One region of the Streptomyces sp. NPDC044003 genome, then DNA from elsewhere that is predicted to be linked to it. Evidence: riboswitches for the same ligand, from Rfam matches in the RefSeq annotation. Region 1 holds a riboswitch; each other region holds the start of a gene.
What was found. A riboswitch is a leader RNA that binds a small molecule or an ion and turns the genes downstream of it on or off. The one in region 1 is predicted to bind cobalamin.
Positions count from the first base shown of each region.

Region 2: another riboswitch for cobalamin. It lies ahead of AC07AW_RS02440 (ribonucleoside-diphosphate reductase subunit alpha); the one in region 1 lies ahead of AC07AW_RS13685 (acyl-CoA thioesterase).
Region 3: another riboswitch for cobalamin. It lies ahead of AC07AW_RS40760 (ABC transporter substrate-binding protein); the one in region 1 lies ahead of AC07AW_RS13685 (acyl-CoA thioesterase).
Region 4: another riboswitch for cobalamin. It lies ahead of AC07AW_RS37345 (cobalamin biosynthesis protein); the one in region 1 lies ahead of AC07AW_RS13685 (acyl-CoA thioesterase).

Region 1 covers NZ_JBWKFA010000003.1:352,371-356,436, forward strand. The annotation lists gene aceA (isocitrate lyase) at 1-180, opposite strand, end outside; gene AC07AW_RS13680 (short-chain fatty acyl-CoA regulator family protein) at 506-1,918, shown strand; gene AC07AW_RS13685 (acyl-CoA thioesterase) at 1,931-2,374, opposite strand; cobalamin riboswitch at 2,426-2,650, opposite strand; gene hemG (protoporphyrinogen oxidase) at 2,848-4,066, shown strand, end outside.
Region 2 covers NZ_JBWKFA010000001.1:533,183-537,248, forward strand. The annotation lists gene mctP (monocarboxylate uptake permease MctP) at 1-931, shown strand, start outside; gene AC07AW_RS02435 (GNAT family N-acetyltransferase) at 1,005-1,505, shown strand; cobalamin riboswitch at 1,560-1,682, shown strand; gene AC07AW_RS02440 (ribonucleoside-diphosphate reductase subunit alpha) at 1,815-4,066, shown strand, end outside.
Region 3 covers NZ_JBWKFA010000023.1:12,509-16,574, forward strand. The annotation lists gene AC07AW_RS40755 (FecCD family ABC transporter permease) at 1-989, opposite strand, end outside; gene AC07AW_RS40760 (ABC transporter substrate-binding protein) at 986-2,041, opposite strand; cobalamin riboswitch at 2,123-2,300, opposite strand; gene AC07AW_RS40765 (cold-shock protein) at 2,374-2,580, opposite strand; gene AC07AW_RS40770 (TetR/AcrR family transcriptional regulator) at 2,806-3,402, opposite strand; gene AC07AW_RS40775 (alkane 1-monooxygenase) at 3,517-4,066, shown strand, end outside.
Region 4 covers NZ_JBWKFA010000015.1:87,179-91,244, reverse strand. The annotation lists gene AC07AW_RS37360 (alpha/beta hydrolase) at 1-284, opposite strand, end outside; gene AC07AW_RS37355 (inorganic phosphate transporter) at 660-1,922, shown strand; gene AC07AW_RS37350 (hypothetical protein) at 1,939-2,160, shown strand; cobalamin riboswitch at 2,287-2,426, shown strand; gene AC07AW_RS37345 (cobalamin biosynthesis protein) at 2,462-3,436, shown strand; gene AC07AW_RS37340 (cobyric acid synthase) at 3,433-4,066, shown strand, end outside.

The DNA.
Region 1 (4,066 bases):
CCACAGCCGCTCGGCACCGCGCCGGGCCAGGGTGTGCTCCTCGCGGACGCTGCCCGCGAGCCGGATCACGTCCTCGGCGGAGTAGGTGCGCTCGATGCCCTTCCAGCGGGGCTCCGTGGCCCAGCGTCGCGCCAGCTCGTCGGCGGTCTGTGCCGCTGCGGATGTCCCTGCCTGCGCCATGGTGGTCTCTCCTGTACGGTGTCGGACTCTGCGAAGTTGCGAAGAGGGTGTGGGCGGCCCGCCGGGCACCGGCCGAGAGCAACCGGGTTCCTACGACGTCAGGGCATGAGCCGCGCCCCGATTCCCCTCACCTGCCTGCCTGATCGACGGGCCGTGGTGCGACTCTGGCACTGGCACCCAGTGCCATCAAGCGTGCCCGAATGCCAAGTTCTGCGAAGTTTTTCCCGCGACTTTGCGAAGTCTGCGAATCCCCTCGTGCCTTAAGGTGTGGCCCTATCGGTCTGATCGGTCTGATCGGTCTGATCGACCTGGGAGGAGAGCACGCGTGAGCAAGGTCTACGCCGGGGCGAGACTGCGGCGGCTGCGCGAGGACCGCACGATGGGCCAGGCCGAACTGGCCCAGGCCCTCAGGCTCTCGCCCAGTTATCTCAACCAGCTGGAGAACGACAGGCGACCGCTGACCGTCTCCGTCCTGCTGCGCGTCACCGAGGCGTTCGGCGTCGACCCGGAGTTCTTCTCCGAACGGGACACCGTCCGGCTCCTGGCCGACCTGCGCGAGGCGCTGGCCGACGACCTCGACCGGGACGCGCTCTCCGCCTCCGACCTCAAGGACCTCGTCTCGCGCCTTCCCCAGGTGGCCACGCTCCTGCTGGACCTCAGCCGGGGACACCGCACCCTCACCGAACGCCTCGCCGAACTCACCGCAGGACGCGCCGAGTCCACTCCGACCGTCGGCCGCACGCCTCACGAGGAGATCCGCGAGTTCTTCTACCGGCGCCGCAACTACCTGCACGACGCCGACTGCGCTGCCGAAGAGCTGGCGTACGAGATCGGCATCCGCCGGGGCGAGGTACGGCAGGCCCTCGCCACGCGCCTCGACGAACGCCACGGGATCCGCATCGCCACCGATGCCGACACGCAGCTCCACCGCTACGACCCCGCCACCCGGATCCTGCACCTCTCACCCCGGCTGCGCCCCGGCCGGCAGGCGTTCCGCATGGCCACGCAGCTCGCCCTGCTCGAACACGCCGACCTGCTGAGCGCGTACGCCTCCGAGGACTACGAGGAGGGCTCGACCACCTGGTCCCTGGCCCGCATCGGCGTCGCCCACCACTTCGCCGCCGCGCTGGTCCTCCCGTACCGGACCTTCCACGCCGCAGCCGAGGAGACCCGCTACGACATCGAGCGCCTCACCGACCGCTTCGGCCTCGGCTACGAGACCGTCTGCCACCGCCTCAGCACCCTGCAACGCCCCCGGCTGCGCGGCGTCCCGTTCTCCTTCGTCCGCGTGGACCGGGCCGGTAACATGTCCAAGCGCCAGTCCGCGACCGGCTTCCACTTCTCCCGTGCCGGGGGGACCTGCCCGCTGTGGAACGTGTACGAGGCGTTCGCCGCGCCCGGCCGCATCCACGTCCAGGTGGCCGCGATGCCCGACGGACAGCGCTACCTCTGGACCGCCCGCACCGTCACCCGCCACCGCGGCGGCTGGGGCGAACCCGGCAAGACCTTCGCCATCGGCCTCGGCTGCGAGATCCGCCACGCCTCGCGGCTCGTCTACTCCGACGGCCTGGACCTCGGCAACAAGGCCGCCGCCACCCCGATCGGCATGGGCTGCCGCGTCTGCGAACGCCTCGACTGCCCCCAGCGGGCACTGCCGCCCGTGGGCCGCACGCTCGCCGTGGACGAGAACGCCGGCTCCTTCGTGCCGTACGCCGTGGAGGACACCCGATCGGGGTGACGGAGCGGGGTGTCAGGACAGGCCGGGGAGCACGACGTCGAGCGTGGGTACGGGACGCGGCGTTCCTTCGGCGTCGATCGCGACGAAGGTGAGGAGCCCGGTGGCGACCTCGGTGGCGGGGCCGGAGCTGTTCCACCGCTCGGCGGTGACACGGACGCCGACGGTCATGGACGTCCGGCCCGCACGCTCCAGTCCGGCTTCCACACTGAGCAGATCCCCGGCCCGTACCGGGGCCAGGAAGGTCATCCGGTCGACGGACACGGTGACGGCGGGTCCGTCGGCATGCCGCCCGGCGGCGGCCGCGGCGGCATCGTCGATGAGCTTCATCATCACGCCGCCGTGGATGGTGCCGTACAGGTTCGTGTCGTGGTCGCTCATGATGTGGGCGAGGACCACCCGGGAGTCGTCCGGCGTCTTCGTCGTACGGGCAGGGCTGGTGACGGTGCGATCGGCCACGTCAACTCTCCTTCGCGAGTCGCGGCAGGGCTTCTCCGCACGCGCGGGGTGCCGGCGTGCGGGCAACGGGCAGGTCTTCGGACTCGCGGGCACGCCCACCGGGTTCGACCGGCGGACACCTACTGACCGTCGCTTCCCAGGCCCTTCCCGAACCCAGTGCGTATGACGGCGGTCGTTCCCGCTCACCGCTGCGGGGCAGTCCCGGATTCCCACCGGGTTCCCTCTTACGACGCTCCCGCCTGGAGGACGGGGCGAACCAGCTGCCCCGCCAGCCTACGGCAGCGAGGTCACACCCCTGTCGAGGACCGATGACCCGGTGTGCGCGGTACCGCGTGGCCCGCGCCGATGGGGCCGTTCGGCCCCTACTGCCAGGGGGCGCCGTTCGCGTTCACTGCTGAGGGACCTCCGGCCCACCGACGCTCCGGTGCACGGGTCGGAGGTCCACCGGCAGTTCTCGCGCGAAAGGCACGCACATGGGTCGTCAGACCACACCGGATCCGGGACACGTCGTCGTCGTGGGAGGAGGTGTCTCCGGTCTCGCCGCCGCCCACCGGCTCGTCGAAACCGGGACCCGTGTGACCCTCCTCGAAGCGTCCGGACGGCTCGGCGGGAAACTGCGAACGGGGGAGATCGCGGGCGTGCCCGTGGACCTCGGTGCGGAGGCCCTGTTCGCGCTGCGGCCCGAGGCGGTCGACCTGGCGCGCGCCGTCGGACTCGGGGAATGCCTGGAGCCGGCCGTGACGACCTCGGCCGCCGTGTGGAGCCGTGACACCCTCCACGTCATGCCCCAGGGCCACGTCATGGGCGTACCGGGCGACTGGGCGGCTCTGGGGGGCCTGATCTCCCCGGAGGGGATCGCGCGCATGAAGGAGGACCGCACCCTGCCGCCTACCCCCGTCGGAGGGGACATCGCGATCGGCGCGTACGTGGCCGAGCGATACGGCAGAGAGGTCGTCGACCGGCTCCTGGAGCCCCTGCTCGACGGCGTGTACGCGGGCGACGCCTACCGGATCTCCCTGCGTGCGGCGGTACCGGCCCTCTTCGAGGCGGCCCAGAAGCACGGCTCACTGCTCGACGCCGTCGCCTCCCTCCGACAGAACCCCTCGGGCGCCGCGCCCGCGGGGCCGGTCTTCATGGGCATCACGGGTGGCATCGGCCGGCTGCCCGGCGCGGTCGCCGAAGCCGTACGCGCCCGAGGCGGGGAGATCCTGCTCGACAGCCCGGCCCGCGCCCTGAGCCGCACCGAAGACGGATGGCTGATCTCCACCCCCGACCGCCGGTTCCTCGCCGACGGCGTCGTGATCGCCGCGCCCGCGTGGTCCGCCGCACAGCTCCTGGAACCCGAGAGCCCCGCCGCCGCGACGGAGCTGTCCGGCATCGAGTACGCCTCACCCGCCCTCGTGACCATGGCGTTCCGCCGCGCGGACCTGCCCGTCCTGCCGGGAGGCAGCGGCTTTCTCGTCCCGCCGGTCGAGGGGCGCACCATCAAGGCCGCCACCTTGCTCACGCACAAGTGGCGCTGGCTGCGGGAGACGGCACCGGGCCTCTTCGTCCTCCGCACCTCCATCGGCCGGTACGGCGACGAGCAGGCTCTCTACCTGGACGACACCGAACTCGTCGAAGCCGCCCGGTACGACCTGGGTGCCGTCCTGGGGCTCACCGCGGCGCCCGCGGCGGTCAAGGTCAGCCGTT
Region 2 (4,066 bases), on a different contig from region 1:
CGAGGCGTACCAGACGATCAACCCGGCGACCGGCAAGCCGAAGGGCGCGCTCGTCCCCGGCGAGGCCGGCCAGTGGACGTACGCGACGCTCGCGCTCGGCTCGGCCCTCGCGCTCTTCATGTACCCGCACTCCATCACGGCGACCCTGTCGTCCCGGAGCCGGAACGTCATCCGCCGCAACACCACGATCCTGCCGCTGTACTCGCTGATGCTGGGCCTGCTCGCGCTGCTCGGCTTCATGGCGATCGCCGCCGGCATCAAGGTCAAGAACGGCCAGCTCGCCATCCCGCAGCTCTTCGAGACCATGTTCCCGGACTGGTTCGCGGGCGTCGCGTTCGCCGCGATCGGCATCGGCGCGCTCGTCCCGGCCGCGATCATGTCGATCGCCGCGGCCAACCTCTTCACCCGCAACATCTACAAGGACTTCATCAAGCCGGACGCCACCCCGGCCCAGGAGACCAAGGTCTCCAAGCTGGTCTCGCTCCTGGTGAAGGTCGGCGCGCTGGTCTTCGTCCTCACCATGGACAAGACGGTCGCGATCAACTTCCAGCTGCTCGGCGGCATCTGGATCCTGCAGACCTTCCCGGCGCTCGTCGGCGGTCTCTTCACCCGCTGGTTCCACCGCTGGGCGCTGCTCGCCGGCTGGGCCGTCGGCATGGTGTACGGCACGGCCGCCGCGTACGGCGTCGCCAGCCCGACCCAGAAGCACTTCGGCGGTTCGGCCGCCGAGATCCCGGGCATCGGCGAGATCGGCTACATCGGCCTCACCGCCTTCGTGCTCAACGTCGTCGTCACGGTCGTCCTGACCTTCGTCCTCAAGGCCGTCAAGGCCCCCGAGGGCGTCGACGAGACCTCGCCGGAGGACTACACGGCGGACGCGGGCGACGCCGGTGTCCGCGACCTCCCGAAGGTCGGGGCCGAAGCGCACTGACCCACGGACGCGTGACAGAGGGGCCCGGAAAACTCCGGGCCCCTTCGCGTGCGGCGGAGGCAGACTGAGGCACATGGACTTCACGATCAGGGCAGTACGGCCCGAGGAGTACGAGGAGCTCGGTGACCTCACCGGGTTCACCTATCTGAATGACGGGCTGCTGCTGCACGGCGAGGACGACTTCTATCTGGCGGTGCTCCGCGACACGGCCCGGCGGGCGCGCGAGAGCGAGGTCCTGGTCGCCGTCGACGCGGACGGCGGGATCATCGGCGGGGTGACCTTCGCGGAGGGCGGCACCACCTGGGCGGACATCGCCGTCCCCGGCGAGGCCGAATTCCGCATGCTCGTCGTCGCGCCGGCGGCCCGCGGCAGGGGCGTCGGAGAAGCCCTCGTACGCGCCTGCGTGGACCGCGCACGGGCCCTTCCCGGGTGCGCGCGCCTCGTGCTCTCCACGGCCGATCTGATGGTCTCGGCGCACCGGATCTACGAGCGTCTCGGCTTCGTCCGCACCCCCCAGCGGGACTGGGAACCGATCCCGGACCACTTGCTGCGGACGTACGCCCTGGAGCTGTAGCGCCGGGACCGACACAACATGTGGGGGGTGCCGCGAGCGGCGCCCCCCACATGTATGCTCATCCTCGCTGTCGACGCAGGGGAATCCGGCGCGAATCCGGAACTGTCCCGCAACGGTGTGCTTCGTGCGGTTTCGTACGCGGTGAGTCCGAGGACCTGCCGGCAGCGCGCCCGGTCCGTCCGTTCCGGGTGTCACAGACGTCCGGGCCTCGCGGAGTGGGCCGGTGGACGCGGCGCGCCCACGCGTACGGGTGCCCGCCTGCCCGCCTTCCCGCCCGAGGCCCCGAGCCGAGCGAGGGAGAGCCCCCACGTGACCATCGCGCCCGCCGATCCGGCCGCAGCGATCGAGACCGACGGCCCCGGGACCGTACTCCTGCGGACCCTGACCGATCTCACCGCCGACCTCCCGGACACCGACCCCGGCAAGGTCGCCGCCGCCGCCCTCCGCGGCCGCAGCGCCACGTCGGACGAGGCGGAGCTGCGCGAGCTGGCCACCGAGGCGGCCGCCGGCCTGATCGCCGAGGACCCCGCTTACTCCCGGCTCGCCGCCCGGCTCCTCACCATCACCATCGCCGACGAGGCGGCCGGCCAGGGCGCCGTGACCTTCTCGGCCTCCGTCGCCGTCGGTCACCGCGAGGGCCTCATCGCCGACCGCACCGCCGAGTTCGTCGCCCTCCACGCGGACCGCCTCGACGCCACGATCGACCCGGCCGGCGACGACCGCTTCGGCTACTTCGGTCTGCGCACCCTCTACTCGCGCTACCTGCTGCGCCACCCGATCACCCGCAAGGTCGTCGAGACCCCGCAGCACTTCATGCTGCGCGTCGCCGCCGGCCTCGCCGAGGACGCATCGGTCCGCGCCCTCGACGAAGTGACGGCGCTGTACGGCCTGATGAGCCGCCTGGACTACCTCCCGTCCTCCCCCACGCTCTTCAACTCCGGCACCCGCCACCCGCAGATGTCCTCCTGCTACCTCCTGGACTCCCCGCAGGACGAGCTGGACTCCATCTACGACCGCTACCACCAGGTCGCGCGCCTCTCGAAGCACGCGGGCGGCATCGGTCTCTCGTACTCCCGCATCCGCGCCCGCGGTTCGCTGATCCGCGGCACCAACGGGCACTCCAACGGCATCGTGCCGTTCCTGAAGACCCTCGACGCCTCCGTCGCCGCCGTGAACCAGGGCGGCCGCCGCAAGGGCGCCGCCGCGGTCTACCTGGAGACCTGGCACGCGGACATCGAGGAGTTCCTGGAGCTCCGCGACAACACGGGCGAGGACCAGCGCCGTACGCACAACCTGAACCTGGCGCACTGGATCCCGGACGAGTTCATGCGCCGGGTCAACGCCGACGCCGAGTGGTCGCTGTTCTCCCCGGCGGACGTGCCCGAGCTCGTCGACCTGTACGGCGCGGAGTTCGACGCCGCCTACCTCAAGGCCGAGGCGGCGGGCCTGGCCCGCAAGACGATGCCGGCCCGCGACCTGTACGGCCGGATGATGCGGACCCTCGCGCAGACCGGCAACGGCTGGATGACGTTCAAGGACGCCTCCAACCGCACCGCCAACCAGACGGCCGAGCCGGGCACGGTCGTCCACTCCTCCAACCTGTGCACCGAGATCATCGAGGTCACGAACGACGGCGAGACGGCCGTCTGCAACCTGGGCTCGGTCAACCTCGGCGCGTTCGTCGTCGGTTCGGACATCGACTGGGAGCGCCTGGACGAGACCGTCCGCACGGCCGTCACCTTCCTCGACCGGGTCGTCGACATCAACTTCTACCCGACCGAGCAGGCGGGCCGCTCCAACGCCAAGTGGCGCCCGGTCGGCCTGGGCGCGATGGGCCTCCAGGACGTCTTCTTCCAGCTGAAGCTGCCGTTCGACTCGGCCGAGGCGCGCGCCCTGTCGACGAGGATCGCCGAGCGGATCATGCTGGCGGCGTACGAGGCGTCTGCGGACCTCGCCGAGCGCAGCGGCCCGCTCCCCGCCTGGGACAAGACCCGCACCGCCCAGGGCGTCCTGCACCCGGACCACTACGACGTGGAGCTGAACTGGCCGGAGCGCTGGACGGCCCTGCGCGAGCGCATCGCCGCCGTCGGCATGCGCAACAGCCTCCTCCTCGCCATCGCCCCGACCGCGACGATCGCCTCGATCGCCGGCGTCTACGAGTGCATCGAGCCGCAGGTCTCCAACCTGTTCAAGCGCGAGACGCTGTCCGGCGAGTTCCTCCAGGTCAACTCGTACCTCGTCGACGAGCTGAAGAAGCTCGGCGTGTGGGACGCCCAGACCCGCGAGGCGCTGCGCGACTCCAACGGCTCGGTGGCCGGCTTCACCTGGGTCCCGGCCGAGGTCCGCGAGCTGTACCGCACGGCCTGGGAGATCCCGCAGCGCGGCCTGATCGACATGGCGGCGGCGCGGACCCCGTTCCTCGACCAGAGCCAGTCCCTGAACCTGTTCATGGAGACGCCGACGATCGGCAAGCTGTCGTCGATGTACGCGTACGCCTGGAAGCAGGGCCTGAAGACGACGTACTACCTGCGCTCCCGCCCGGCGACCCGGATCGCCCGCGC
Region 3 (4,066 bases), on a different contig from region 1:
CCGATCAGCGAGGTCACCACGCCCACCGGCACCTCCTGTGGGTCGAGGACCGTGCGGGCGAGCGTGTCGGCCCAGACGAGGAACACCGCTCCGGCCAGGGCGGTGACCGGCAGGAGGCGGGCGTGTCCGGGGCCGGCGAGCGCGCGGGCGGCGTGCGGCAGGACGAGGCCGACGAAGCCGATCGCCCCGGCGGCGGAGACCAGAGCGGCCGTCAGGAGGGCGGTGACGCACAGCAGGACGAGCCGGGTCCGCGCGACGGCGACGCCGAGCGAGGCGGCGGCCTCCTCGCCGAAGGCGAAGGCGTCCAAAGTCCTCGCGTACCCGCCGCAGATCAGCAGGGCCGCCACGAGCACGGCGAGGCACAGCCACACCTCGCTCCAGCCGGCCCCGGCGAGCGAGCCGAGCAGCCAGAAGAGCACGCCCCGGGTGGTCTCGGCGTCGGCGGCGGTCATCACGACGAAGGAGGTGAGGGCGGAGAAGAGCTGCATCGCGGCGACGCCCGCGAGGACCACCCGGTCCGTCGAGCCGCCGAGGGTGTGGCTGAGCAGCAGGACGAGCGCGAAGGAGACCACCGCCCCCAGGAACGCCCCGCCGGTGACGGAGAGGACCCCGCCGCCGACACCGAGGACGACGACCGCGACCGCGCCGGTCGACGCTCCGGAGGAGACGCCGAGGACGAAGGGGTCGGCGAGCGGGTTGCGCAGGAGCGACTGCATCACCGCCCCGCAGACGGCGAGTCCGGCGCCGCAGACGGCGGCGAGGAGGGTACGCGGCAGCCGCAGGTCCCAGACGATCCCGTCGCGGATCGGCGGGAGTTCGGAGACGCCGCCGCCGAGGTGGGCGGCGATCACGGAACCGGCCTCGCCGACGCCGATGTCCGCCGGGCCGATGGTGACGGCCACGGCCACGGACAGGCCGAGCAGCACGAGTCCGGCCGCCGTCCACAGGAGCACCGTGGCGGACGTGACCGCCCGTTGAGCGGTCCTCACTTCGCGAGACCGTACGAGCGGAGCGCGGCCGCCACCTTCTCCACGCCCTCGACGGTGCGCAGGGTGGGGTTCATCGCCTGGCCGCTGAGCAGGACGTACCGCTTGTGCTTCACGGCCGTCATGTTTCTGGTGAGGGGGTCGGACTCCAGGAACTCGATCTTCTTCGCCGCGCTCTCGGCGGACTGCGCGCGGCGGGTCAGATCGCCGATCACGAGGACGTCGGGGTCACGGTCCGCGACGGTCTCCCAGTTGACCTGGGGCCACTCCTCGCGGGTGTCGTCGAAGACGTTCTTCGCCCCGAGCGCGTTCGTGACGATCCCGGGCGCCCCGCAACAGCCCGCCATGTAGGGCGCCTTGGCGTCGGAGTACCAGTAGAGGACGGTGGCGTCGGTGAAGTCGGCCGCCGCCGTGGCCTTCGCGACCCGGGCCTTGAGCCCGGCGACGAGCTTCTCGCCCCGCTCGGGAACGCCGAACACCCGGGCCAGGTCGCGGATCTCGCCGTAGACGGTGTCCATGGTGAGCGGGCGGGTGCGGACGCCGTCGCCGTCGCCGCTGTTGTCCTTGCCGACGCAGTCGGTGGGCGAGAGGTACGTGGGGACGCCGAGCTGCTCGAAGCGTTCGCGGGGCGCGACCCCGCCCTTGCCGAGGGTGTACGCGAACGAGGCGGCCGCGAAGTCGGGTTCGGTGTCGAGGACCTTCTCGAAGGAGGGGTAGCGGTCGGCGAGGCGCGGGACCTTCGCGTTCTCCTTCTCCAGGCCCTTGAGCACCGGGTCGGTCCAGGTGGCGGTGCCCACCATGCGGTCGGCGAGGCCGAGGGAGAGCATGATCTCCGCCGCTCCCTGGTCGAGGGCGACGGCCCGGCGCGGCGCGCGGTCGACGCGGACCGGCCGTCCGCAGTTGTCGTCGAAGGTGACGGGGTAGCCGCGCTCCGGGGCCGCTCCCTTCCCGGTCGGCGCGGCGGTTCCACCGCCGCAGCCGGTCACCGTCGCGGTGAGGAGGAGGACGCCGGCCAGGGCGGGCACGGCGGATCGGACGGGGTGTGCGAGCGGCACGGGGAACTTCCTCTGCGTCCACGGCTCATACGCGGAGCCTGTCGTACGGTGCTCCCCGGACGGCAGCGTGCCGCCGGGGCCGCCAGCAGGTCTTCGGACTCGGGGTCAGCCGGACGGAGCGCCTTCCCGGGCCCGTCGTGCCGCCCAGTGGCCGATGCTCCGCCCGTCGCCCTCACCGCTGCGCGTCAGTTCCGGTCTTCCACCGGATTCCCTGACCCGTGGACGTACCCGTTCAGGTGCGTACAAAGGTGCGACTGGCCTCGGCACAGTACCACCGGCCGGTCGCCGCGCCCCGGGACGCCTGTCGACGCCCCCGGGGACGCCTGTCGGCGTCAGACGCGCAGTTCCTTCGCCTCGAAGCGGCCGTCGCCGAGGACCAGGACGAAGGAGACCTGCTGCCCCTCGGAGACCGTCCGCTCCTCGCTCTCGATGTCCTCGGCACGGAAGTACACCTGCTCCTCGGAGCCCACGGGGACGACGAAGCCGTACCCGCCGAGACGGTTGAAGGACTGTACGAACCCTGTGCTTCTGCCTGCCACGGCGGCCTCCTCGTCGGCACGGGCGACGCGGTCGAGGGTGTCCGGCCCCGGGCGGGCCGTGTCCGCGCCTCAGGGGAGATGTACCCCGTGTACCCGCCCTTCGCCACCGCCGCGACCCCGGGGAGAACCACCCCGAACGATCTCGTACAATATTCAACAGAGGCCCGCTGCCGGAGATCCCCCGTGTCCGTCAGCGGGCCTCGCCCTTTCCTCGCGGAGCCCGCCTCAGGCGCGGCCGCCCGGGTAGGCGATCCGTGCCGTGATCCTGGCGATGCGCCGCGCCGACTCCTCCGGCGCGGCCACCGGCTGGACGATGTGGCTGACGGTGAGCCGCACGATCGTCTCGACGGCGAGGCCACGGGACTCCTCGTCGACGTCGGGCCAGGCCTCGATCGCGTACGCGTCGAGCATCGCCATCGCCGTGCCGAAGACCGGCTCCGGGCGCGTGGTGAGGTAGGCGAGAAGATCGTCCTCGCCGCCGCGCGCGGCGAGCAGGACGCTCTTGATGAGCGGGTTGTCCACCGCCTGCTGCAGCGTGTAGCCGACGCCCGCCGCCGCTGCCGCCTCCAACTCGCCCCGGTGGGCGTCGAGTTCGCGCTGGATACCGAGGAGGAAGCCCTCCAGCTCGCGCTGGACCAGGGCGTTGCCGATGGCCTCCTTCGAGCCGAACTCGTTGTAGAGCGTCTGGCGGCTGATGCCGGCGGCCCGCGCGATGGCGGCCATGCGGAGCCCGCCCCAGCCGTCGGCGGCGACGAGCCGGTAGGCGGCGTCGAGCACCTGCTCGCGCAGGAGGGACCGAACACTCTCACGGAAACGTGTCATCGTGCCCCCACTTTATCCACCGGCCCCTATCCAGAGCATTGACACCTCACCGGCAGTCCGTCTATCAACTGGACAGAACGCATGTGAAGTGTCCACCTCTCCGAGGAGCCGGTCTTGGCCCTGCACAGCGACTCCCCCGAAGCCCCCGCCGCCTGGCGCGACCCCAAGCGCTGGCTCTGGCTGCTCGGCCTGCTCATCCCGGCCTTCCCCTTCCTCTCCTGGGGTCTGGTGGCCGCCACCGGGCTCCGCCTCTTCTGGTGGACCGGGATCCTCGTCCTGTACGTGATCTTCCCGGTCGTCGACCACCTCATCGGCAAGGACTCCGCCAACCCGCCGGACAGCGCGATCGCCCACCTGGAGCAGGACCGCTACTACCGGTGGTGCACCTACCTCTACCTCCCCCTCCAGTACACCGGTCTCGTCCTCGGCTGCTGGCTGATCACCCGGGGCGACCTCTCCCTCCTGGACAGGATCGGGCTGACCTTCACCCTCGGCGGGGTCGCCGGCATCGCCATCAACACCGCCCACGAGCTGGGGCACAAGACGGAGACCCTGGAGCGCAGGCTCTCCCGGATCGCGCTCGCCCAGACCTGGTACGGCCACTTCTACGTCGAGCACAACCACGGCCACCACATCCGCGTCGCCACCCCGGAGGACCCCGCGA
Region 4 (4,066 bases), on a different contig from region 1:
GTGTCGGCGGTGTGCGGGACCCGGTCGAGGACGGGGCCGAGGACGGCGTGCAGTCCGGGGGCCTCCATCCCGTAGGTGCCGGGGCGCAGTGAGGCGAGGCTGCGGGTGAGGGTGATCCGCTCGGGTCCCGTGGCGTGCACGGTGAGCCGGGGGTCTCCGGGCAGTGGTCGTTCGGACGGCGCCTTGAGGGCGACGTCGCTGGCGTACCGGCCGGCCGCGATCACGGCCGCGCCGACACCGATCAGGGTGGTGACGGCCGCTGCCGTCGCTGTAGCCGGGCGCACGCTCCCAGTCTCGGCAGGACGGGGTGGAGCTGCCACCGGACGGGGCCGGACGGACCCCGTCCTCGGCGAACCGGAAGGGTCGCTCCCGGGAGTGACATGGGTCTCGTCCGCGGGGTCCCCCGGTCGGATGGTCCTGTCCAGGGAGCGGAACGGGATGCCGGGGGAGGAAGTGGGACAGGTCGTATGTGCCCCGGGAGGACTGGGATGCCCGTGGTTCCGGGGTGACCGCATCGTGGACACCGGGCCCCCCGGGGCGAGAAGCGGAATCTCTTGACACCGGTTAGGGACACCACGTCGCCCGCCCCAGTTCATCTTCCGTTCACTCAGGTTGCCTACGTTCAACGAAACACTGACGTCGAACGATTGCCTGGGTAAATGGAACACATCACGCTGCTGCTCGCCATTGTGGTCGTGACAGCTCTCGTGTTCGATTTCACGAACGGTTTCCACGACACCGCCAACGCGATGGCCACGACCATCTCGACCGGTGCCCTCAAGCCGAAGACGGCGGTGGTCATGTCCGCCGTACTGAACCTCGTCGGCGCGTTCCTGTCCGTGGAGGTCGCCAAGACGATCTCCAAAGGACTGGTCAACGAGGACGGCATCCAGCCCGAAGTGATCCTCGCCGCGCTCGTCGGCGCGATCCTCTGGAATCTGGTGACCTGGCTGGTCGGACTGCCCTCCAGCTCCTCCCACGCCCTCATGGGCGGCCTCATCGGCGCGACCGTCGCCTCGATCGGCGTCAGCGGCGTCAACGGCGAGGTCGTCGTCAGCAAGGTCCTCATCCCGGCCGTCGCCGCGCCGATCGTCGCCGGCATCGCCGCGATGCTGGCCACGAAGCTGACGTACAGGATCGGCGCCAAGACCTCCGAGAAGGACACGGCCAAGGGCTACCGCGTCGGCCAGATCGCCTCCGCCGGTCTCGTCTCCCTCGCCCACGGCACCAACGACGCCCAGAAGACGATGGGCATCATCACCCTCGCCCTGGTCGCCGGCGGCTCCCTGCCCTCCGGCGCCAACCCGCCGGTCTGGGTCATCGTCTCCGCCGGTACGGCGATCGCGCTCGGCACGGCCCTCGGCGGCTGGCGCATCATCCGCACCATGGGCAAGGGCCTCACCGACCTCCAGCCGCAGCAGGGCTTCGCCGCCCAGACCAGCGCGGCCACCGTCATCCTGGCCTCCTCCCACCTGGGCTTCTCCCTCTCCACCACGCACTCCGTCTCCGGCGCCGTCATGGGTGCGGGTCTGGGCCGCAAGGGCGGTGTCGTCCGCTGGTCGACCGCCACCCGGATGTTCGTCGCCTGGGGCCTGACCCTGCCGGCCGCCGGCCTGGTCGCCGCCGGTGCCGAGTACGTCGCCCGTCAGGGCAACTGGGGCGTCTACGTCGTCGCGGCCTTCCTCGCCGCCTCCTGCCTCGGCATCTGGCTCGTCTCCCGCCGCCAGCCGGTCGACCACACCAACGTCAACGAGGTCGACACCGACGCCGAGCCCGAGGGCGTCGTGACCACCGCGATCGCGGCCGTCACCCCGCCGCCGGCCGGTACCGTCGCCGCCGTCGCGGACGAGGACCTGAAGACCACCATCCCCGCGCCGGTCCCCACGGACCCGGCCGCTCCCCCGGCCACCGCCGCGGTCTAAGGAACTGGAACCAAGCATGAAGATCGACTGGGCAGCCCTCGGCTCCGTCTTCGGAGTCAGCCTCGTGGCGACCGTCGCCCTCGTGGGCCTCTTCACCCTCGGTGTCATCGGCCTCTCCAAGCAGGAGCAGGCCGCCGCCCAGGGAGGCTCCGCCGCCCTGGCCCGCACCGGCGCCTACGCCTGCTTCGCCCTGTGCATGGCGGCCGTGGCGTACGGCATCTACCTGATCGTCGCCTGACGTATCGAGCATGACCGGCCGGGCGGTCCGCACCTTCGGGTGCGGGCCGCCCGGCCGCTTGTTTCCGCTGCCGTGTTTGTGGTGCTTCGCACAGTGACGCGGTGCAGGTCAAGGGTGAGTTGACGGCTGTTCTCGGGCCGTGGTGGACTGCCGAGGCCATTACGGCGGCAGTAGAGGAAGTCCGGTGCGATTCCGGCGCGGTCCCGCCACTGTGACCGGATCCGAGGGGTCCGGGAGTCAGGAACTCTCGCCGCCGGTCACGTCGATCCAGGGCGCGGACCCTGAGTGAGGACACATCGCCATGCCCGGCCGCAGCCCCACCTTCTCCAGAGCCACCGGTGTCTTCGCGTACGGCGCGGCGGCCGGACTCGCCGTCGACCTGCTCGTCGGCGATCCCCGCCGCGGACACCCCGTCGCCGCCTTCGGCCGGGCCGCGGGCAGGGTCGAGAAGGCCCTCTGGCACGACCACCGCGGCTGGGGCGCCCTGCACACCGCCGTCTGCGCCGGCGCCACCGTCGCGGCCAGCGCCCTCGCCGCCCGTACGGTACGGGGCAGCCGCGCCGCCTCCGTCGCCCTCACCGCCGCCTCGGTCTGGGCCGTCGTCGGCGGTACGACCCTGGGACGCGAGGCCCGCGCGATCGGCGGCGCCCTCGCCGCGGGGGACCTGGAGGTCGCCCGGGAACGGCTGCCTCACCTGTGCGGGCGCGACCCGCAGTCCCTCGACGGTCCCGCGATGGCCCGCGCGGTCGTCGAGTCCGTCGCCGAGAACACCTCCGACGCGGTCGTGGGCGCCCTCTTCTGGGGAGCGGTCGCGGGCGTGCCGGGCCTGGTCGGCTTCCGCGCGGTGAACACCCTCGACGCGATGGTCGGCCACAAGTCGCCCCGGTACCGCCGCTTCGGCTGGGCCTCGGCCCGCCTCGACGACGTGGCCGGCCGGCCCGGCGCCCGGCTGACCGCCGTGCTCGCGACCGTCGCCGGCGGGAACCCGCGCGGCGCCGTACGAGCCTGGCGGGCGGACGCCGCGAAGCACCCGAGCCCCAACGCGGGACCGGTCGAGGCCTCCTTCGCGGGCGCCCTCGGCGTACGGCTCGGGGGCACCCTCTCGTACGCCGGGCGGGTCGAGCACCGGCCCGTCCTCAACGAGGAGGGGCGGCCCGTCGAGGTCGCCGACATCGACCGCGCGGTCCGGCTCTCCCGCCGGATCACCGGACTGACCCTGGCCGCCTGCGTCGGCGGCCGCATGATCGCGAGCGCGCTGAAGCGGAGGAACGCATGAGGGGTGGGGGGCTGCTCGTCGCCGGGACCACGTCCGACGCGGGCAAGAGCGTCGTCACGGCCGGCATCTGCCGCTGGCTGGTCCGGCAGGGCGTCAAGGTGGCGCCGTTCAAGGGACAGAACATGTCCCTCAACTCCTTCGTCACCCGGGAGGGCGCCGAGATCGGCCGCGCGCAGGCCATGCAGGCGCAGGCCGCGCGGGTGGAGCCGACCGCCCTCATGAACCCGGTGCTGCTCAAGCCCGGCAGCGACCGCTCCAGCCAGGTCGTCCTCATGGGCAGGCCGGTCGGCGAGATGAGCGCCCGCGGCTACCACGGAGGCCGCCAGCAGACGCTCTTCGAGCCGGTCATGGCGTGCCTGGAGGAGCTGCGGGGCACGTATGACGCCGTGATCTGCGAAGGGGCGGGGAGTCCGGCCGAGATCAACCTGCGGCGCACGGACATCGTGAACATGGGCATCGCGCGCGCCGCGCAGCTGCCCGTGGTCGTCGTCGGGGACATCGACCGGGGCGGGGTCTTCGCCCAGTTCTTCGGGACGACGGCGCTGCTCGCGCCCGAGGACCAGTCGCTGATCGCGGGCTACCTGGTCAACAAGTTCCGGGGTGACGTGACCCTCCTGGAGCCGGGCCTGG